3 regions of the Shewanella psychrophila genome follow, and region 2 is predicted to be linked to each of the others. Evidence: predicted binding sites of a transcription regulator. Region 2 holds the regulator's gene; each other region holds the start of a gene.
What was found. Region 2 encodes NrdR, which represses ribonucleotide reductase genes. Its sites were predicted from a motif close to AAACACNANATNTNGTGTTT; they were not measured.
Positions count from the first base shown of each region.

Region 1: the regulator NrdR is predicted to act here: its motif matches at 5,418-5,437, upstream of nrdD (anaerobic ribonucleoside-triphosphate reductase).
Region 3: the regulator NrdR is predicted to act here: its motif matches at 2,699-2,718, upstream of nrdA (class 1a ribonucleoside-diphosphate reductase subunit alpha).

Region 1 covers NZ_CP014782.1:2,040,522-2,048,135, reverse strand. The annotation lists gene sps_RS08940 (DEAD/DEAH box helicase) at 1-71, opposite strand, end outside; gene sps_RS08935 (outer membrane beta-barrel protein) at 401-1,501, shown strand; gene rssA (patatin-like phospholipase RssA) at 1,643-2,578, shown strand; gene sps_RS08925 (NADP-dependent oxidoreductase) at 2,710-3,708, opposite strand; gene sps_RS08920 (MarR family winged helix-turn-helix transcriptional regulator) at 3,875-4,324, shown strand; gene sps_RS08915 (hypothetical protein) at 4,436-5,182, shown strand; gene nrdD (anaerobic ribonucleoside-triphosphate reductase) at 5,468-7,585, shown strand.
Region 2 covers NZ_CP014782.1:4,685,047-4,692,660, reverse strand. The annotation lists gene phnW (2-aminoethylphosphonate--pyruvate transaminase) at 1-94, opposite strand, end outside; gene sps_RS20355 (TonB-dependent receptor) at 317-3,106, shown strand; gene glyA (serine hydroxymethyltransferase) at 3,666-4,922, shown strand; gene nrdR (transcriptional regulator NrdR) at 5,040-5,489, shown strand; gene ribD (bifunctional diaminohydroxyphosphoribosylaminopyrimidine deaminase/5-amino-6-(5-phosphoribosylamino)uracil reductase RibD) at 5,551-6,693, shown strand; gene sps_RS20335 (riboflavin synthase) at 6,697-7,359, shown strand; gene ribBA (bifunctional 3,4-dihydroxy-2-butanone-4-phosphate synthase/GTP cyclohydrolase II) at 7,468-7,614, shown strand, end outside.
Region 3 covers NZ_CP014782.1:890,577-898,190, forward strand. The annotation lists gene nrdA (class 1a ribonucleoside-diphosphate reductase subunit alpha) at 267-2,555, opposite strand; gene sps_RS03970 (HAD family hydrolase) at 2,995-3,693, opposite strand; gene ubiG (bifunctional 2-polyprenyl-6-hydroxyphenol methylase/3-demethylubiquinol 3-O-methyltransferase UbiG) at 3,693-4,355, opposite strand; gene gyrA (DNA gyrase subunit A) at 4,713-7,427, shown strand; gene serC (3-phosphoserine/phosphohydroxythreonine transaminase) at 7,582-7,614, shown strand, end outside.

The sequences.
Region 1 (7,614 bases), 2.6 Mb from region 2:
GGCGTTTCAATGCCCATATGATCGAGCGTGTCTAACAGACGTTTATCCAGTGAAAAATCGGTAAATTGCAAAGGTGTACTCCAAATTTGATTTGACTGAGTATTATAACCCGACTTTGCTAGATTGGGCTATAAACATCCCTCAATCTTGATCGGTTTGCGTGCTCTTTAAGCGGAGGTGGCAGCATATCTTAAAATAGTCAGTTTCTTTATCTGCTCGATGATGACGAATCAAATAGAAATAAATTAGTCATCAAACTGGCCCGGTGATGAGAATTTCTTTGTTATTTTGATGGCTTACGCTTAAAATCTCTTAGTGTTCTCATGTTCAGCTATACCTTGAGTAACGCTTTGTCCGCTTGTTGAGGGATTCAGATAAAGATTAGATAAAGGATTAGATAATGTATTCGTTGAAGCGCACTTCCTCTCTTGTTCAAATATCGGCCTTGTCACTGCTGGCAAGCAGTTCATTTTTTGCTGTTGCAGACAACATAGCTCAAGTTAATGAGGTTAAGGCAAATGATGCCTTAACTGTACAAGATGATAGTTTCTTCTATCTAGGTGCCAAAGGCGGTTGGGTTAACTATCAAAATGCCTGTGAAGCTCAGGCCGTCGATTGTGATGCCAACGATACCGCTTGGGGCGGGTTCGCGGGTTATCAATTTCACCGAAATTGGGGAGTTGAGGCCGGTTACGATGATTTTGGCCAAGCGTCGGCAATTTACCCTGAAACTGGGTTACTTAACGAGTATATAGGCACCATGAAAGGCTGGGAGTTCTCTTTGAAGGGCAACCTGCCACTCACCGAAAACCTAGATCTATTTGGTAAAGCCGGAACATTAAGATGGGACGGTGACAACACTGGCCCATTTTCCTATAGCAGCGACAATGGCTGGTCCCCTATGGTTGGCATAGGTTTAGAATATAAGCTCACTCCGTCTTGGGCTGCGCGTGTTGAGTATCAATATTTCGATTCGGTCGGCAGCGATCAGCTTGGGGGGAGTAATATCCACTTCACCAGTTTAGGACTCAGCTATCGCTTCGGCCAAACTAAGTCGGCGGCTAAAGCTGTAACTCTGCCAGCACCAGTGGAGCAGGTTATTGCGCCTGCCATCACGCCAAGCTCCATTGTTATCACCGCTATGACACAGGCAGTACATTTCGATTTCGATAGTGAAGTCCCTTTGCAGACGCATATCTTGGTTGAAGTTGCCGAGCATCTGAATCAATATCCAAGCTCATCGGTCGTGCTTCAGGGTTACACTGATGCCGTTGGTGCTTCAGGCTATAACCTTAAGCTTTCTAAGCGACGTGCCGAGTCTGTTGCCAGTTACCTTAAAGAGTTAGGGGTGAGCGAAGGACAAATAAGCGTCGAGGCATTAGGTGAGACTCATCCTGAGGTCGATAACATCACCGAAGCGCACAGAGCCAATAATCGCCGGGTGTATATCACTATCCCAGAGTTAACATTAAGCTTGGACAGTGCTGAGCCTGCTCAGTGATACTGTGTTAATTATTCTTCATGCTTGTCTGTCATAGATTGGATAAGGCAGGTAAATGTGTAATATTGGCCGATGGTTATACATCGGCTTTTTTTATATCGGCTTTTTTGCATCTAGAATAATGGGTTTTGGAGAGAATGAATGGCGACAGTTGGAATCGCACTGGGCAGCGGTGCAGCCAAGGGCTGGGCTCATATTGGCGTACTCAAGGGATTAGCCGAGATGGGGATCTATCCAGATAAAGTGTCAGGCTGCTCAATTGGCGCACTTGTCGGTGCAGCTTATGCCAATGAGCAGCTCGATGAACTTGAACACTGGGTGAGAAGTTTCTCCAGCTGGGATGTTTTGGGTCTGATGGATCTAAGTTGGCGTAAGGGAGGGCTTATCGGAGGCGATAGAGTTTTCGATGTGATTCAGAGCCGTATTGGCGATTTACAGATAGAAGATCTAAAAAAGCCCATGATCGCCGTTGCTACCGATCTCTATTCGGGTCAGGAGATCTGGTTTAGGGATGGAGATCTTCGCCATGCCATTCGCGCTTCCTGCTCAATGCCAGGCATATTACCGCCGGTTAAAGTCGGTGCACGTTGGTTGGTGGATGGCGCAGTGGTCAACCCTGTCCCTGTATCTGTCAGTAGAGCCATGGGCGTCGATGTAGTCATTGCGGTAGATCTTAACGGTCAGCGCCGTGGTCGAATGCAGGTCTTGCCAGTGGATATGACCTGTAATAAACCATCACTAGAGGAAAGTGTTAAAGCACAAGAGCATCAAGATACCGGCTTTATGGATTTGCTTGCTCGTGGTCGGGAATATGTCAGTCACCTGAGCGACAAATTCACCAAAGGTAGCCGCTCAGATCCCGGTATGTTGGCGGTGATGTCACAATCTATGGATATTCTAGAGCAACGTCATAAGCGCGCCAGACTCATGGGCGATCCACCCGATATTTGCCTGATCCCAGATCTTGGCGATATTGGAACCATGGAATTTCATCGTGCCGGTGAGGCGATAGCTGCGGGAGAACTGGCGGTGAAACACGCCAGGCATCAGATTGAGGCAGTGCTAAGCAAGTACTAAGAGAAAACTAATATGGTGGAAATCAATCCTTTCTTAGGAATTCAATGGTCTCTGGAATAAGTGCATCCATATACAAAAGGGCCTGTTCAGGCCCTTTTTATTAACTAGAATCTTAAATAGTCTGAATGGTATTAATTCAGTTTTACTACCATCTTCCCGCGGTTTTTTCCTTCGAATAAGCCGATAAAGGCAGCTGGTGCCTGTTCGAGTCCTTCATAGACGGTTTGTTCGGCCTTGACCGCTCCCGTCGCTAACCATTGCCCCATTTGTTGAGCAAATTCTGGATAATGATCCCAGTGTTCGAATACGATAAACCCTTCAATTTTAAGTTTCTTGATAATGAGCATGGCAAGGTTATTCGGCCCTGGTGTCGGTGTTGTATCATTGTATTGAGAGATCATGCCACATACGGCGATTCTGCCGTGGTCATTCATGTTGTTCAGAGCGGCAGTAAGATGCTCGCCACCAACATTTTCAAAATAGACATCTATGCCTTGAGGAGCAGCCAGTTTTAGTGCCGCACTGAGATCTTTTGTCGTCTTGTAGTTAATCACGGCATCGACACCTAAGTCTCGTAGGTGAGCGGCCTTCTCGTCGCTACCAACGGAAGCGACAACTTTAGCCCCCATTAATTTACCGAGCTGACACACGACGCTACCGACAGCTCCCGCAGCGCCAGAAACAAATAGGGTGTCTCCCTCTTTTAAGGCGGCAATTCGGGTCAATCCAGTCCATGCTGTCATGCCTGGCATCCCCAAGACTCCGAGGAAATGAGACTCACTTAAAGGGATCTGCGGGAGTCTAGTGTGATCGCTACCGTCGGTGACATAGTGGCTACGCCAGCCGTGCATGGCACTGACTCTACTGCCTATAGGAAACTCGGGGTTATTGGACTCAACCACTTCGCCTATAGAGCCTCCTTCCAGTACTTGACCTATCTGGAATGGTGCAATATAGCTCTCTCTGTCTATCATGCGACCGCGCATATAGGGATCTACAGACATCCATAGGTTTTTAACCAGGAACTCACCGTCTGTGATAGCTGGCAATTCCACTGATGTCTGCTTAAAGTTATCAGCAGTTGGCATACCCTCAGGACGAGAATCTAATAGTATTTGTGTGGCGTTCATAAAACCTCTTTGCTTTGCGCGCTAATTAATTGTGGTAAACTCTACACCTAAACTTTTTGCTGTGCAACTAGTTTGCGCGCAAATTAAATCTGATGTAAATTTAACTAAGCTAAATGCTGCATAACATTGAAGGTATGAGTTAGTGACCAAAATTATCCATTCAAAAATGAGTACAGACGATCGACAAGCAAGCAGTTGTTTGTCAGACAATGTTTGTTTTGCACTCTATACAGCAGGTAATGCCCTAGTGCGTGCCTATCGTCCCTTGCTGGATGAGTGTGGCTTAACCTATCCACAATACTTGGTGATGCAGGCGCTCTGGTTAAATGATGGCGTAAGTCTGACTCAGCTGTCTCAGGCAACACGTCTGGATTTAGGCACCTTAACTCCTATAGTCAAGCGGTTAGAAAATAAAGACTTATTGATCCGTGCTATTGACGCAGAAGATGAGCGTAAGAAGGCCATTAGAACCACTCCTGAGGGGCTCGCACTGAAACAAGAGGCATTAGCACTCAAGCAAGTTTTACTGGATAAAGTCACTCTGTCTGAGCCTGAAATTGAATCTTTGAGAAAAATGTGCATGACATTGACTCAAGACTTAAACAGGAAAGAGTGAGCTAGATTCAGCATGCCCACGCTTTTATTTTTACTATTCGTTATTTAATCTCTTTTCGGCATGCTTCCTGCTTAATACCTGCATATCTCTTTTTATGTCGGTATTTTGACAATGAATCCAATCACTAACCTTGCCAGTCAAATTAACTCAGGGACTATTGCCGGAGGCAATGCCAATAATGGTGGGGCTAAGAGTACCAGTTTGGCCGACAATTATGGTGTTAACAGTCATCAGACTGAAGCTGGGTCGAGCAGTGATAAGGTCAGCCTGAGTCAATCGAAAGAGGCGGCGACCGGACTCAATAGGGATGGGATTAAAGATGAGTCGGTGTCGCTTTCTCCTCGTGCAGCCAGGGCACAAAAAATTGAATCAATGGCGAAAGATTTTTTCTCTAAGGGCGACTTCTCTGCTGCCGACTTGCCAAAACTTATTCAACGACTGCATCAAGACGGGATCTTGTCGGATACCCAGCTGAATCGTTTGTCAGAAGGGGGCTTCGATTTACCGGAAGTTCAAGGTCAACCTGATGATTTTAAGGCGTTTATTCAAGATAAGCGTGAAGAATTAACAGCGAGTGGTGACACTGAAGGCATGACAGGTGTTTTGGTTAGCCTGCTAGACGATGCCCAGAGCGTACTCAATCAGATGGATAATGCTCAGAGTAAAGAGGTAGGGCAGAAAGCGACCAGGGTATCGGCTCAATTGAATATTTACCTTAAAAGTGATACTCAGATGTCATCGAGCGACCGTGAGCAGTGGCAGGGACTTAAATCTATGATGCAATTGGCGTCATCTATGGGGGAAAATCAACAAGCAGTTGGCATGGTCAATAGTTACCTAAGTCTAGGTAAATATTAGAGGACATGCATGCTTTTTAATGCCATTTATATTCGTATTGTTTAGATTATTACAGTTTAAAATCTCCCATCTATCTTGCTTTTTCCGGACCGTCAAGACCACTTTCATCAATAAGTGGTCTTGTTTGCAGGAATAAACTCTCGTTAAAACCTATCCCCAAAATCATGATCTCGATCAATGTTCTTTTCATGACTTTGTAGCCTAATACTCAATATATTGTGCTTTATTATAATTTAAACACTATATATGGTGTTATTTCGACGTCACTTGAGGAGGGATTGAACAATGCCAGTGGTTATTAAGCGGGATGGTTACCGCACGCCTTTTGACGAAACAAGGATTAGAGATGCTGTAGTGGCTGCAGCTAACTCGGCAGGTATTGAAGACAAGAGTTATGCGGTGAGTGTTGCCGCCTCCGTTGCTAAATGTGTGGCTGAGCATGCAGAGATAGATATTCACGAGTTACAAGACTTAGTCGAAAATCATTTGATGGAAGGGCCTTATAAGTCTCTCGCTCGCGTCTATATCGAGTACCGTCATGATAGAGACTTACATCGTGAAACAAGCAGTCGATTGAACCAGGAAATCCGCGGCTTAGTCGAGCAGACCAATGCGGCACTGTTGAATGAAAATGCCAATAAAGACGCTAAAGTTATTCCTACTCAGCGCGATTTGTTAGCGGGTATTGTGGCTAAACATTATGCTACCCGCCATATTTTACCAAAAGATGTGGTTGCCGCTCATGAGTCCGGTGAGATCCATTATCATGATCTCGATTATGCACCTTTCTTCCCCATGTTTAACTGCATGCTGATCGATCTCAGTGGCATGTTGACTAATGGCTTCAAGATGGGGAATGCAGAGATTGAGACGCCTAAGTCTATCTCTACAGCAACGGCAGTGACAGCGCAGATCATCGCTCAGGTAGCCAGTCATATCTATGGTGGTACCACCATTAATCGAATTGATGAAGTCTTGTCTCCCTTTGTGGCTAAAAGCTACGATAAACAGTATCAGCTGGCGTTAGACTGGGGGATCACTGATGCGAAAGCCTTCGCTACCGCGCAAACTGAAAAAGAATGTCATGATGCGTTTCAGTCATTGGAGTATGAGGTCAATACCTTACATACGGCCAATGGACAGACTCCCTTTGTCACTTTTGGGTTCGGTTTAGGCACTTCCTGGGAGTCTCGCCTTATTCAGTCATCTATGATGAAGGTACGGATTGCGGGCTTGGGTAAGAATCGCAAGACGGCGGTATTCCCAAAATTAGTGTTTGCTATTCGTGACGGCATTAATCACAAGGCGGGTGATTGTAACTATGATATCAAGCAACTTGCGCTTAAATGCGCCACGACCCGCATGTATCCGGATATTCTCAATTATGAGCAAGTAGAGAAAATCACCGGTTCCTTCAAGACCCCTATGGGTTGCCGCAGTTTTCTGGGTACCTATGAAGAAGATGGTGAGCTGATCCACGAAGGCCGAAATAACTTAGGCGTGGTGAGTTTGAATTTGCCAAGGGTTGCGCTGGAAGCCAAGGGCGATGAAACAGAGTTTTATCGTATCTTAGATCTACGTCTGGCTATCGCCCGTAAGGCTCTGGATACCAGAATTGAGCGTTTAGAAGGTGTTAAAGCCCGTGTGGCGCCAATCCTATATATGGAAGGGGCTTGTGGAGTAAGGCTTCGTGCCGATGATGATATCTCAAGTATCTTCAAAAATGGTCGCGCCTCTATTTCCTTGGGTTATATCGGATTACACGAGACGATCAATGCCCTCTTTGGTACAGATAAGCATGTCTATGATTGCGAAACCTTGCGTCAAAAAGCCATTGACGTCATCGAGTATATGAAAGCGGCGACCAACAAGTGGAAAGAGGAGACTAGCTATGCCTTCAGTCTTTACAGCACACCGAGTGAAAACCTCTGCAGCCGCTTTTGTAAGCTAGACACTCAGGTATTTGGTGTGATTGAAGGTGTGACAAAGAAAGGTTACTACACCAATAGCTTCCATCTCGATGTTGAAAAGCAAGTTAATCCATACGATAAACTGGATTTTGAGCAGCCTTATCCTGCGTTAACCAATGGTGGTTTCATCTGTTACGGTGAATATCCCAATATGCAGAACAATCTCGAAGCATTGGAAGATGTATGGGATTACAGTTATAGCCGAGTGCCATATTACGGCACCAATACGCCGATCGATGAGTGCTATGACTGTGGCTTTACTGGTGAGTTTGAATGTACCAGCAAGGGCTTTACCTGTTCTAAGTGTGGCAACCATGAACCGAGCCGAGTCTCTGTGACCCGTCGAGTCTGCGGTTACTTAGGTAGCCCTGATGCGAGGCCTTTTAACTTCGGTAAGCAAGAAGAAGTGAAGCGCAGGGTTAAGCATCTGTAATCAATCTGCTTGGCTTATAATATACAACA
Region 2 (7,614 bases):
AGGTACACCAATCTTTTAGCATGGTGGCTTTGACTCGATTAGAGGTGGTCAGCGGACCCGGTGTGAGTAATAGATATGCTTCATTTTGTTGCATTGTTAAGACCTGACAGACTAATAGTTATGCTTAATATAGCATCTGGTCTAGTCCACAATATTTCATTTCTGTTAAACCTGCCTTTGAGCACGAAATTTAACTTGGTCACATCCTATTTGTCACAAGGCTTAACATTTGTTTCATCTCCTTGTAAGAAATGTTGCTTAAGATTTATCTAATCCGGTTGGACTAGACCAGTAATGGTTAAAGGAAGTAATAACAATGAAGCTCAAAGCATTAGTCGTGGCCATCATCTTGTCCCATTCACCTCAGGTAGTGGCGCAAACTCATCTGGTGACGGGAACTGTAAAGGACAATCAGTCGGCTCTAGCAGGAGCGACTGTGGTGGTGCTCGGCACCGGGATCAGAGTCGTGACAGATTATAACGGTGAATTTAGCCTTAATCAGCTGGATGAAGGAGAGTATCAGTTGGAGATCTCCTATCTGGGTTATCAAAAATACCAACAGGTACTGAAGATAGACGGGGATGAACGTCTGGAGTTAGGCGAGTTAGTACTTAATCTGGACAGTAACACCTTAGAGGTCATTCAGGTGCGGGGAGCGATTCAGCGCGGTGAGATGCTGGCACTCAACACCCAGAAAAACTCCAATACCATCATCAATGTTATTTCGGCCAGTGAGATCAGTAAGTTACCCGATAGAAATGCAGCCGAAGCGGTGCAGCGCATCCCAGGTGTATCCATAGAGCGAGATCAAGGAGAGGGGCGTTTCGTTGCCGTACGCGGGCTGCCATCTCAGTGGAATAGTGCCACCATCAATGGCAATCGTATCCCCACCGCCGAAGAGGAAACCACGGGGCGCTCGACAGCATTTGATTTCTTTCCAGCGGAAATGATCGAATACATAGAGGTGACTAAGGCTCTGACTCCCGACATAGAGGGAGATGCCATAGGTGGCAGCGTCAACTTTATCACCCGTAAGGCAGCCAAGGAGCAGACCTTTAACCTCTCAGCCGGAGTTGGGCAACATGCTCAGGCCGATGACGGCCTAGATTACACTGCCAATCTGCTCTACGGCGATCGCAGTGCAGACGATAAATTTGGCTTTATCATCAATGCCAATGTTTGGTCGAGAGACTGGGCCACGGATAATTATGAGCCCAGACGAGATCAGGATGGTGGGATTTATCGACTCGAGCTGAGAGATTACACGGGCACTCGGGAGACCTATGGTCTCAATGGGGCGCTGGAGTATCTGCTCGATGATGGTCGACTCTATGCCAGCATGATTTATGGCTCCTTGATAGATGATGAATTGCATTACAAGCACAGATACCGTTTCGATAAAGACAGGGTAGAAGTGCAGCATATCAGCAATGAATTGATCACTGAAATGACGGGGTTCGAGCTTGGTGGTGAACATTTTATCGGTGAGGCATCGAGTATAGATTGGCAATTAGCCAGCTATACCAACGAGTTTCGTTATGGTGATACACCAAATGGCGATGATGCTAGTTACTTCGTGATGCGCTTCGATCAACAAGACGTAGGCTACACCGGACTGGAAGATCGCGGCGAGGGTTATAATGCCTACAACCAGATTGATGGGGGCCAAGATAGCGCCAATATGCCAGATACCCATTTGCCAGATAATTTTATCATGGACCCCACTAAGGCCATGCTGTCCTGGGTCGAGCTATATAAGGTCAATGTCAAAGAGAAGGACAAGATAGTCGCTCAGGTAAATTTCAATCAGGACATCAGCTATGAGCTGAACCTGAAACTGGGGGCTAAGTATCGCAACATGGAGCGTAATGCACGATTCTCCGATGAGTTTTACTCCTGGGATCCCAGTGCCGGTCCCGTACCGACACTGAGTGACTTTACCTTGTCACAACAGCCCGGTGGCTCCGATTATCTAGGGGCGCTTAATGGTGATTATCATGAGCAATTCTCTCCGGTGGCCTCATTGTCGGATCTGGCTAATTTTTGGACTCAGAACCGGGATAATTTTATCTTAGATGAGAGTGAGTCTCTGCTGGTCTCCAATGGCGGCGCACTGGGACGACATTTTGATGTGGATGAGACTCATATGTCTGCCTACGCTATGGCTGATTATGAACTCAGTGAACTCTGGTTCGTGATGGGGGGCTTACGTCTGACTCAGACCGAAACAGAGGTGAAGGGTTACACCTATATTGCCGATGAGGATGCCCTGATGCCTTCTAAAGGAGGGAAAGATTATTTGTCTGTGTTGCCCTCTTTGCATGTGAAATATTCGCCGGATGAGATGACCAATTATCGTCTCGCCTTGACCCGAGGCTTTAGTCGTCCCGATTTTGGCGCCTTATCTCCTGGGTCGACCTATTTTGAGGCTGACAATGAGCTTAATACCGGCAATCCGGAACTCGAACCTACCTATTCCAATAACCTGGATCTAATGGCGGAATATTATTTCGATAATGTGGGTATGCTCTCGGCGGGGCTGTTCTACAAAGATATTCAAGATCCCATTTTCGAACATACCAGTATAGGTGAATATAAGGGAAAATCAGGCGTGCTTATTAACCGTCCGGAAAACGGTGATGATGCTCGCTTGTATGGCGCGGAGTTATCCCTCAGCCAGAGCCTAGATTTTATCTCTGACTCATTGGAAAGTGTCGGCATCTTGGCCAATTATACCCTGATGGATTCAGAGATGACGGTACCGGGCCGGGAAGAGCAAACCAAGATCCCCCGTCAGGCTGATAGGTTATATAACTTGACCGTCTATTATGACGACGACACCTTTTCAATGCGGGTTGCGATGAATTATAAGGGAGAATATATCGAGTCTCACGGGAGAACAGCGGACTCGGACCGTTATTATGGTGCCTATCGAAGTCTGGATATGTCGGCCTCCTATAGCCTGAGCAAGCGTGCTTCGGTCTATTTGGAGATGAATAATTTAACCGATGAGCCGCTAACTTATTATCAAGGTTCGCCAGCCAGGGCGTTACAGGTGGAATACTACGGAGTTAGAGGCATGCTAGGTTTCAGCTACGGTTTTTAGACTCATGTTTTTAGGCTCATGTTAGTGGAGATGAATAATTTAACCTATGAGCCGCTAACCCTATGTACAAACAAGGTTCGCCAGCCAGGCCGTTACAGGTGGAATATTATGGAGTTAGAGGCATGCTAGGTTTCAGTTACGGTTTTTAGGCTCATGTTAGTGGAGGTGAATAATTTAACCTATGAGCCGCTAACCCCATGTACAAACAAGGCTCGCCAGCCAGTTACAGGTGGAATACTACGGAGTTAGAGGCATGCTAGGTTTCAGCTAGGGTTTTTAGACCTAGTTTATAAGATCAGTTTCTAGCCTCAAGTTGTAAAGCAGTCAATGGTCGGGTCTTATTGTATCGGGAGCTAGGTTCGTGTTGTTAAAAGTGACTATTTCAAGCCTGCTAGATGGCATAAACATCATACTAACATCGCTGCCTGGTGCGGGCGTAATGAGTATAACTAATGAGTAAAGCCAAGGAATTTCATGTTGTAAATGCTGGGATTGTGATCGATAGCAGAGTAGAATACCGCGCAACCCTACTTATAAGAAATGACAGCTGGAGTGACTAATGCTGAAAAAAGATATGAATATCGCGGACTTCGATCCACAACTGTTTAAAGCGATTGAAGATGAGACTCGCCGCCAGGAAGAGCATATCGAACTTATCGCTTCAGAAAACTACACCAGTCCTCGTGTTCTTGAAGCACAAGGTTCTCAGCTAACCAACAAGTACGCCGAAGGTTACCCTGGTAAGCGTTACTATGGTGGTTGTGAGTATGTAGATATCGCAGAAGACTTGGCTATCTCTCGTGCTAAAGAACTGTTTGGTGCGACTTATGCCAACGTGCAGCCACATTCTGGTTCACAGGCAAATGCTGCAGTATTTATGGCTCTGCTTCAAGGCGGCGACACAGTGCTGGGCATGAGCCTGGCTCACGGTGGTCATCTGACTCACGGTTCACACGTTAGCTTCTCCGGTAAGCTTTATAATGCGGTTCAGTACGGAATCGATGAGACTACGGGTAAGATAGATTACGCCGAAGTTGAGCGCCTTGCCATTGAGCACAAGCCTAAGATGATCATCGCAGGTTTCAGTGCTTATTCAGGCATCATCGATTGGAGCAAGTTCCGTGAGATTGCCGATAAAGTCGGTGCTTACCTGTTCGTCGATATGGCACACGTTGCCGGTCTTATCGCTGCGGGCATCTACCCGAATCCACTTCCACATGCCCACGTTGTAACTACAACGACCCATAAGACTCTAGCTGGCCCACGTGGTGGTTTGATTCTTTCGGCTATCGATGATGAAGCTATCTATAAGAAGCTAAACTCTGCGGTATTCCCAGGTGGTCAAGGTGGTCCTTTGATGCACGTTATCGCTGCTAAAGCGGTTGCATTTAAAGAAGCACTAGAGCCTGAATTCACAGTTTATCAGAAGCAAGTTGTTGTTAACGCAAAGGCTATGGCTAAAACTTTCATCGAGCGTGGCTATGATGTGGTTTCTGGTGGTACTGATAACCATCTATTCTTGCTGGACTTGATCAGCAAAGATATGACAGGTAAAGATGCCGACGCTGCACTGGGTCTTGCTAACATCACAGTGAACAAGAACTCGGTACCGAATGACCCACGCTCACCATTTGTGACTTCAGGTCTGCGTATAGGTTCTCCGGCCATCACTCGCCGTGGCTTCAAAGAAGCGCAATCGGTTGAGCTAACTAACTGGATGTGTGATGTGCTGGATGACATCACTAATGAAGGCACTATCGAACGTGTTAAAAATCAGGTTCTGGATCTGTGTGCTAAGTTCCCTGTTTACGGTTAACCTTTACGGTTAATTCAGGTAAACTTCGATGGCCGCTATTTAGCGGCCATTTTTGTTGGTGATTTCGTTAGAGTAAAAACGTCATTAGGCTATTTTCTCACTTATTCAGGAGGCTCGATGCATTGTCCTTTTTGTAGCGCAACCGATACCAAGGTAATCGATTCCCGTTTAGTGGCCGACGGCCATCAAGTCAGACGCCGCCGTGAGTGCGTCCAATGCCATGAGAGATACACCACCTTCGAAGGCGCCGAACTGGTGATGCCACGAATAATCAAGCAAGACGGAAGCCGTCAACCCTTCGATGAAGACAAACTTAGGGGCGGCATGCTTCGTGCGGTAGAGAAACGCCCTGTGTCTATGGATCAAATTGAACAGGCTCTGACTAAGATTAAGTCGACCTTGAGGGGAACTGGTGAGCGTGAGGTCAAGTCTGAGCTTATTGGAAACTTAATGATGGATCAGCTGGTGGGACTGGATAAAGTCGCTTATATCCGCTTCGCGTCGGTCTATCGAGCATTTGAAGATGTTTCCGAGTTTGGTGATGCTATCGCCAAGCTGCAGAAGTAAACCAAACCATTATCAACCCCATCCATGTGGGATTTATTAAACTTGTCTGGTCTGTGAACTTATGTGGTCAATAGAAGATACTGAATTTATGAGCCGTGCAATTAAACTTGCGCGTCGAGGTTTATATACCACTCGTCCAAACCCCTGCGTTGGTTGTGTCATCAGTTTAGACGATAAGATCATCGGCGAAGGTTTTCATATTCGAGCCGGCGGCCCCCATGCAGAGGTCCATGCTTTAGCCATGGCAAAAGAGCGCGTCGGTGGCCAAATCGATCTGAAGGGCGCGACAGCCTATGTGACTCTGGAACCTTGTAGCCATTATGGTCGCACGCCTCCCTGCGCAGAGGCTCTGATTAAACACGGCATATCCCGTGTGGTCGTCGCCGTAGAAGACCCCAATCCCCAAGTGTCTGGCCGGGGCATTAAGATGCTCAGGGATGCCGGTATTGAGGTCGATGTTGGTCTGCTCAGCGATGAGGCCGCTCAAATCAATCCTGGTTTTATGAAACGCATGGAGAGTTCCCTTCCTTGGGTGACGGTAAAACTTGCCGCTAGTTTAGATGGTAAAACAGCCCTAAGTAATGGTGAGTCTAAATGGATCACCGGCCTCGAATCTCGCCGCGATGTGCAACGCCTAAGAGCACGCCATTGCGCCTTGATGACTGGCATAGAAACCGTGTTAGTCGATGATCCATCTCTCAATGTGCGTCACGGTGAGCTTGGCTTGTTATCTCAGCAACTCGATGCAGACTCATTGCACCAACCACTTAGGGTCATACTCGACAGCCGCGCCAGACTCACATCGACGGCTAAGCTGTTTGCTATTACCAGCCCCATCTTGTTGGTCTCTTGCGTCGATTATCCTCAGATTGAAAAAGACACTTGGCCTGAGCATGTCTCTGGACTCATATTGGCAGCTGATCATGAAGGCAGAGTCGAGTTGGCGGCGCTGTTTGCGCACTTAGGTAAAACCTGTAATTCAGTGTTAATCGAGGCGGGGGCAACATTAGCCGGCAGTGTTATGAGCCAGAATCATGGCGATGAACTCATCCTCTATCAGGCGATGAAGCTACTTGGCTCCAATGGACGAAATTTAATCTCTCTGCCTGACTATATCGCTATGGCAGATATTCCAACCGTTAAATTAATCGATGAACGTAAATTGGGTGATGATACCCGTTTGACGTTAAAAATAAGGTCATAATTCATGTTTACCGGGATCATAGAGTCAGTGGGTACCTTAAGAAAGATAGAGCGACGAGGTGATGATATTCGCCTCAGTGTGGCGAGTAATAAACTCGACCTGTCTGATGTACGCCTAGGGGATAGCATAGCTACCAATGGTGTCTGTTTGACGGTAGTCGAGTGTCTCGGCGACGGCTATGTTGCTGACATTTCTGCCGAAACCGTGAGTTTGACCGGGTTTGCCAAATACCAGGTCGGTACTAAAGTTAACCTTGAAAAAGCCGTGACCCCAACCACTCGATTAGGTGGTCATATGGTGAGCGGCCATGTAGATGGCGTTGCGACAGTTGATGACAGGCAATACCGAGGCAAGGCCATCGAGTTTTGGTTGAGTGCACCTGTTGAGCTGGCCCGTTATATCGCCCACAAAGGTTCGATCACCATAGATGGGGTCAGCCTGACCGTTAATGAAGTGCAAGACAATCGATTTAGATTGACGATTGTGCCTCATACCGCCGGAGAGACGACCCTTGAGAGCCTCAAGGCGGGTGACAAAGTGAATATAGAAGTCGATTTGATTGCTCGTCATTTAGAACGTTTAATGACATACACCAATAAAGAGGCTTCGCAGCCTGAGTCAAATGTGACCATGGATCTGTTAGCTCGCTCAGGTTTTTTGCGCTAGAGACTAGCAAAATCTGTGAATAGAAGATTAAATTGATAAAAAATATCGGTTCACTGGCTGTTTTGCCTAAACCAGATACTCGAAACTATAAAAATTTAAGGCCTTACAATGTCGTTACACAGTATAGAAGAGATCATCGAAGATATTCGTCTCGGTAAAATGGTTATCTTGATGGACGATGAAGATCGTGAGAATGAAGGTGATTTGATCATGGCAGCAGACATGGTCACAGCGGAAGCAGTTAATTTTATGGCG
Region 3 (7,614 bases), 2.6 Mb from region 2:
TCATATCAATCGGTATAAAGGTGTGGTCACTCAGCGAGAGTTTAGCGCTTGTGAGACAAGGCAACGAGTGAGGGACATAGTTTTTCTACGTTTAAGCTCGTTAACGCCGTATCGGAAGTGCTAAAACTCGCCTTTCAGGAGTGTTTTTGGCTGCCTAATTCTGTGTTGAATGAGTTCAAAAGGGATCACCATTTCTTCACTCTTTCGCCTTGAATTATGCTGCCAAAAATAACTCTGAGTTGACCACCTTCTTATACAGATTGGTATTATATCTTACACGCGCCACCTTCACAGTCTTCGTCATCTTTCTCTATGCTGATCATGCTGTCCATCTGATCTGAAGCACCATCACGAGTGTTGTGATAATAGAGAGTCTTGACTCCGAGCTTGTAGGCATTTAACAGGTCTTTTAATAACACCTGCATCGGGACCTTGTTACCTTCGAATCGGTTTGGATCATAGTTAGTGTTTGCCGAGATGGCTTGGTCGACAAACTTCTGCATCAAGCCAACAAGCTGTATATAACCATCATTATTTGGCATTTGCCAAAGTAGCTCATAGCTATACTGGTATTTCTCGAAATCCGGTACAACTTGCTTTAGCTGACCATCTTTACTCGACTTAACACTGATAAGACCGCGCGGTGGCTCGATACCATTGGTCGCGTTTGAGATTTGCGATGATGTTTCTGATGGCATTAGCGCCGACAGGGTTGAGTTACGCAGTCCATGTTTAACTATGTCTTGACGCAGAGTTTCCCAATCCATATGCAGCGGTTCATCACATATCTTATCCAGAGAACGCTTATAAGTATCGATGGGCAACACACCCTTCGAATAGGTTGTTTCATGGAATGCAGGGCAGGCGCCTTGCTCTTTAGCTAAATTCATTGAAGCCTTGAGCAAGTAGTACTGTATGGCTTCGAATGTTTTATGGGTGATGTTATTAGCCGAACCATCTGAGTAGCGGACCCCTTCCTTTGCTAAGTAATTAGCAAAGTTAATCACGCCTATACCTAAGGTACGACGGTTCATCGAAGACTGACGTGCGGCGATGATAGGGTAATCCTGGTAATCGAGTAAGTTATCTAAGGCTCTTACTGCCAAGTCAGCTAAAGGTTCGAGTTCTGATAGATCCTTAATGGCACCTAAGTTCAAAGCAGACAGGGTACAAAGGGCTATTTCGCCTTCAGGATCATTGATGTTATTGAGCGGCTTAGTCGGCAGTGCAATCTCAAGACATAAGTTTGACTGTCTGATTGGCGCAACCTTGCTGTCGAAAGGACTGTGTGTATTACAATGATCCACGTTTTGTATATAGATACGGCCGGTAGAGGCGCGCTCTTGCATCATCAATGAGAATAACTCAGTTGCCTTTATCTGAGTCTTGCGAACAGAATCATCGGCTTCATACTGAAGATAGAGACGTTCGAATTCGTCCTGATCTTCAAAAAATGCATCATAAAGACCCGGCACATCCGATGGGCTAAATAAACTGATCATTCCGCCTTTGATTAAGCGTTGATACATGAGTTTGTTTAGCTGTACACCATAATCAAGGTGACGAACACGGTTATCTTCAACGCCACGGTTATTCTTTAATACCAGTAACGATTCGACTTCCAGATGCCATAGAGGGTAGAACAAGGTCGCTGCACCACCACGAACACCGCCCTGGGAGCAAGACTTAACGGCGGTCTGGAAATACTTAAAGAAAGGCAGACAACCGGTATGAAATGCCTCACCACCGCGGATAGGGCTACCTAATGCACGAATACGACCGGCATTCACACCGATTCCGGCGCGCTGACTGACATATTTAACGATAGATGAGGCTGTCGCATTGATAGAGTCTAAGCTATCACCACATTCGATCAATACACATGAACTGAACTGACGTGTGGGTGTACGAACCCCCGCCATAATAGGTGTTGGTAGCGATATCTTAAATGTTGAAACCGCATCATAGAAACGCTTAATGTAACTCAGGCGTGTCTCTTGAGGGTATTTAGCGAACAAACAAGCGGCGACTAAGATATAAAGGAACTGTGCACTTTCATATATCTCGTGAGTAACACGGTTCTGAACCAGATATTTACCTTCTAGCTGTTTTACTGCTGCATAGGAAAAATCCATATCGCGCCAGTGATCAACATAACCATCTAAGATATCGAGTTCTTCGCGGCTGTAATCCTCAAGAATATGTTGGTCATACTTGCCTGACTCTACCAGTTTAACAACATGGTCATAGAGTTTAGGTGGTTCAAATTGGCCAAATGCCTTCTTTCTTAAATGAAAAACGGCTAAGCGAGCTGAGAGAAACTGGTAATCTGGTGCTTCGGGTGAGATGAGATCGGCTGCGGCCTTAATTATCGTTTCATGAATAGCTTCGGTAGGAATACCATCGAAAAATTGCAGGTGTGATCTGAGCTCTACTTCTGAGACCGAGACATTCTTAAGATCTTTGGCTGCCCATGTGATCACGCGGTGGATTTTTTCTAGGTCGATGGTCTCGCGCTCGCCACTACGTTTGGTGACTTTCATATTGCTATTCATTAAAGATAGGCCTTGATAATAATTTCTGAGAATGAGGTTTTAGCTCATCCTAGGATTCCCTGTATAACAACTAATTTAAACACTAAAATAGGTCACTTCTATGACGAGATATAAGTCTTAACTTGTGTCTCTGATTGTCACATACACACAATATATAGTGTTTTAAAATTTCTAAGGTACAAGATAGTGTCGTTTAGGTGATTTTGCAAGTCCCAATTATCACAACAAGCTGTGGCCATCTTGTGGATAACTTGAGGGTAAAATTTAGGGTTAGTATTGGCTAACCTTTGAGGTCGGAATTCATTGGCTTTATTCCTATCAGATGGAATATTGAGCGGGCTAAAAAGGATGAAAAGATCCCATGATCGATTGGCGATCTTTTAGATCTTATCAGCCTTTAGTGCCCCTTGTGTGAGCAATGTTTTTCTTGTTAATCAGCTTAGTGTTCACTGAGAAATTTAAGTACATCCTGGGGAGAGTCGAATTGGTAATCATTTGGCCAATTATCAGGAGAGTCTGCTTCATTTATATAGCCCCATAGCGCAACACCACCTAGCATCCCGGATGCGTGTGCCGCGACGAGATCTCGTTTGGCATCGCCAAGATAGAGAATGTCTTGGCATCGACGGGCGATCTGCTGCGAGGCGAGTAGCATGGGGGCGGTATGAGGTTTAGCGAAAAGCGTGCTGTCACCGCTGATCACGCTTTTCATGGATTGAGTCAGACCTAAAGCGGCAATCAAGGGCCTGGTGTATCTGGCGGGCTTGTTAGTCACTATGCCGTAGGGGATCTCTTGATTGTCCAAATACTCTAGTAGCTCAGCTATACCAACAAATAAACGGCAAAACTGACCGTTTATATCGCCATAAAATCTTAGGAGTAACTGCTGTGCTTTAAGGTGAACTTCCTCTGAGACGCCTGGCAAGGCCGCTTTAGCAAGCGCCAGACTGCCATCGGAAGCAATATGGCGCATCTCTTCGAGGCTAACTTGTGGGTAACCTAACTTGGATAAGCTCATATTCAACGCCGCCACCAGATCTGGTGCGGTATCGGCAAGCGTACCGTCAAGATCGAATAACACGGCTTTTATTTTTACTCTGTTAGTCAGGTCATTAGCCTCATCGAGATCGTCCGCCATCAATCTTCACTCTTACGGGTGGCGATCATATAGTTCACATCGACATTTTTAGTATAAGTGAAGGTTTCTGTGAGCGGGTTATAGGTAATCCCCGTTGCATCTTCACAAAAAAGCTCAGCATGTTCGGCCAGTGAGATTAACTCTGACGGCTTGATAAACTTCTTATGGTCATGGGTCCCAACTGGCAGCATCTTTAGCAGGTACTCAGCGCCTAAGATGGTTTCAACATAGGCGCGTAGATTTCGATTGATGGTGGAGAAGAAGACATAACCGCCGGGTTTGACCATATCGGCACAGGCCTGAACCACTGAACGGGGGCTAGGTACGTGCTCGAGCATCTCCATACAGGTGATCACATCGTAGGCACCAAGATTTGCTTCTCGATGAGATTCCGCGGTGTCTTGTATATAGTTAACCTGAACGCCGGTTTCAATAGCGTGAAGTCTGGCGACATCCAGTGGTTCAGTGCCCATGTCTAAGCCATCTACGTTAGCGCCGATGCGGGACATACTCTCAGATAAAATACCACCGCCACAGCCGACATCCAGGACTCGCTTACCAAACAGACCACCACAGGTTTGATCGATATAGTTGAGTCGAAGCGGGTTTAACTTATGTAATGGCTTAAATTCGCCTTCCGGATCCCACCAAGTAGCTGCCATTTTTTCGAATTTTGCGATTTCGGCTGGATCGACGTTTAGTTCAGGTTTAATTTCTTGCTCCACTATATCACCTCAATAGGGATTATTAATGCTGCCATTATACCCATAGAATGCCAGATTCAAAGCCGGTATAAATAGGAAAACAGTGAATTTTTAACCAATTGATTGATTAGCGAACATTGTTTGATTTTGGTCAATTGTTTTTGGGTTAACACTTATTTATCTCTAAAATTGAATAGGGTCTGGTGACAATAAATAACTGTGTTAGAATGCCAAATCACGTTTTCAGGCTGAGACTTTTACTGCGCCATTTTGGCTGGTAACAGGTAAGCACAATTTCAAGGGATCGAGCAGTTTATGACTGATCTGGCTTCATCTATAACACCAATTAATATTGAAGACGAATTAAAAAATTCATATCTAGATTACGCCATGAGCGTGATCGTGGGCCGTGCACTACCGGATGTTCGTGACGGTCTTAAGCCTGTTCATCGCCGCGTACTCTTCGCGATGAGTGAACTTAAAAACGATTGGAACAAACCCTATAAGAAATCGGCACGAGTTGTCGGTGACGTTATCGGTAAGTACCACCCCCACGGTGATACAGCGGTTTATGACACTATCGTTCGTCTGGCTCAGCCTTTCTCCATGCGTTACACCTTAATTGACGGCCAAGGTAACTTCGGTTCTGTCGATGGTGATGCTGCGGCGGCGATGCGTTATACCGAAATCCGTATGGATAAGTTAGCTCATCAGCTATTGGCAGATCTTGAGAAAGAGACCGTCGACTTTGTGCCTAACTATGATGGTACTGAGTTTATTCCAGAAGTGATGCCTACACGTATACCGACACTCTTGGTCAACGGTTCTTCGGGTATTGCCGTCGGTATGGCGACAAATATTCCGCCACATAACCTTACTGAAGTGATCAAAGGTTGTTTAGCGCTAATCGAAGAGCCTGCACTGTCCATTGAACAGTTAATGGATTACATTCCAGGTCCTGATTTCCCTACTGCTGCTATTATCAATGGCCGCAAAGGCATCATCGATGCCTATAAGACGGGCCGTGGACGCGCAGTGATGCGTTCTAAGGCTGAAGTTCAAGTAGAAGATAATGGCCGTGAGCGCATTATCGTCCACGAAATTCCTTATCAGGTGAACAAGGCTCGTCTTATCGAGAAGATAGCCGAGCTGGTTAAAGATAAGAAGATTGAAGGCATCAGCGGTCTGCGTGATGAATCTGATAAAGATGGTATGCGCATCGTTATCGAGATCAAACGTGGAGAGGTGGGTGAAGTTGTACTTAACAACCTGTATGCACAGACTCAGATGCAATGCTCGTTCGGGATAAACATGGTGGCTTTGACCAACGGTCAGCCAAAACTGTTTAACCTAAAAGAGATGTTAGAGTGCTTTATCTTACACCGCCGTGAAGTCGTTACCCGCCGTACCGTATTTGAATTGCGTAAGGCTCGTGATCGTGCACACATATTAGAATCACTCGCCATTGCCTTGGCTAACATTGATCCTATTATTGCCATGATCAAGGCGTCTCCAACGCCAGCTGAAGCCAAAGTTAAGCTGGTTGCCCAAGGTTGGGAGCTAGGTCATGTTAAAGCCATGCTTGAAAAAGCAGGTGATGATGCGGCGCGTCCTGAATGGCTAGAGCCTGAGTATGGTATTCGTGACGATCACTATTACCTTACCGAGCAACAAGCACAAGCTATCTTAGACCTACGCTTACATAAGCTAACTGGTCTTGAGCATGAGAAGATATTAGCCGAGTACGAAGAGCTGATTGAGATCATTGCGGCATTACTCTACATATTACGCAGCCCTGAACGCTTAATGGAAGTAATCAAGGAAGAGTTAAACGAAGTACTTGAGAACTTCGGTGATGAGCGTCGTACTGTCATTAATGCGAATGAAGTTGATATGAGTCTTGAAGATCTTATCAACGAAGAAGACGTCGTGGTGACCTTATCGCACTTAGGCTATGCCAAGTATCAGCCATTAACCGATTACCAGGCTCAGCGTCGTGGTGGTAAAGGTAAGTCAGCAGCAAAAGTGAAAGATGAAGACTTCGTCGAGAAGCTACTTGTTGCTAATACCCATGATACGATTCTGTGTTTCTCTGATTTCGGTAAGCTCTACTGGCTTAAAGTGTATCAGTTGCCGCTCGCTAGCCGTCAGGCTCGTGGTCGTCCAATCGTTAACTTACTGCCTCTTTCTGAAGGTGAGCATATTACTGCTATCCTTCCTGTGCGTGAATATGCCGATGACAAATACATCATCATGGCGACCTCACACGGTACAGTGAAGAAGACTGCACTCACGGCATACAGTAATCCACGTGCTAACGGTATTATCGCTGTGAACCTTAAAGATGGCGATGAGCTTATCGGCGTCGATATTACCGATGGCAAGAATGACATCATGTTGTTCTCCGATGCAGGCAAAGTGGTTCGTTTCAACGAGATGGTGAGAGACTCTGAAACTGGTCTGGTTAAACTTGATCCGGAAACCAACGAAGAGCTAGTTGCACTGCGTCCTATGGGGCGTACCGCTACCGGTGTTCGTGGTATACGTCTTGAAGATGGGCAGAAAGTCGTTTCACTGATTGTTCCGAAAGAAGACGGTGCAATCCTGACGGTTACCGAGAATGGATACGGTAAGCGTACTGCACTCGATGAGTACCCGGCCAAGAGCCGTGCGACTAAGGGGGTTGTCTCTATCAAGATCAGCGATCGAAATGGTCCAGTAGTTGGCGCCGTTCAAGTGGGTGAAAATGATGAGATCATGCTTATCAGTGATAGAGGTACTTTAGTTCGTACCCCTGCAACGGGTGTTTCCACTATCGGTCGTAATACTCAAGGTGTGACGATAATTCGTACCGCCGAAGGGGAGAAGGTAGTCGGTCTTCAGCGTATCGATGAAATCCAAGAGGATGAAGTCGAGCTCGATGAAGAGGGTAACCCTATCATCCAAGAAGGTGATAACGCCGAAACTGGTCAGGTCGAAGGTGAAGATCCGAAAGGTGATGATGAGCCAGAGGCTGAACCTGCTGAATAAGCGTTAACCTCTAAAACGAGCGTCCAATTGGACGCTCGTTTTGTTTTAGCCAACGATAAAAAAGAAAAGATAATTCCAAATATAAAAATATGATGAGTAAAGCCTTTAGCTCTATGGCAGACTAATTTATTACTAACGATGAGAGGATAGAGACGTGAGCGTGACATACAATTTCTGTGCAGGTCCT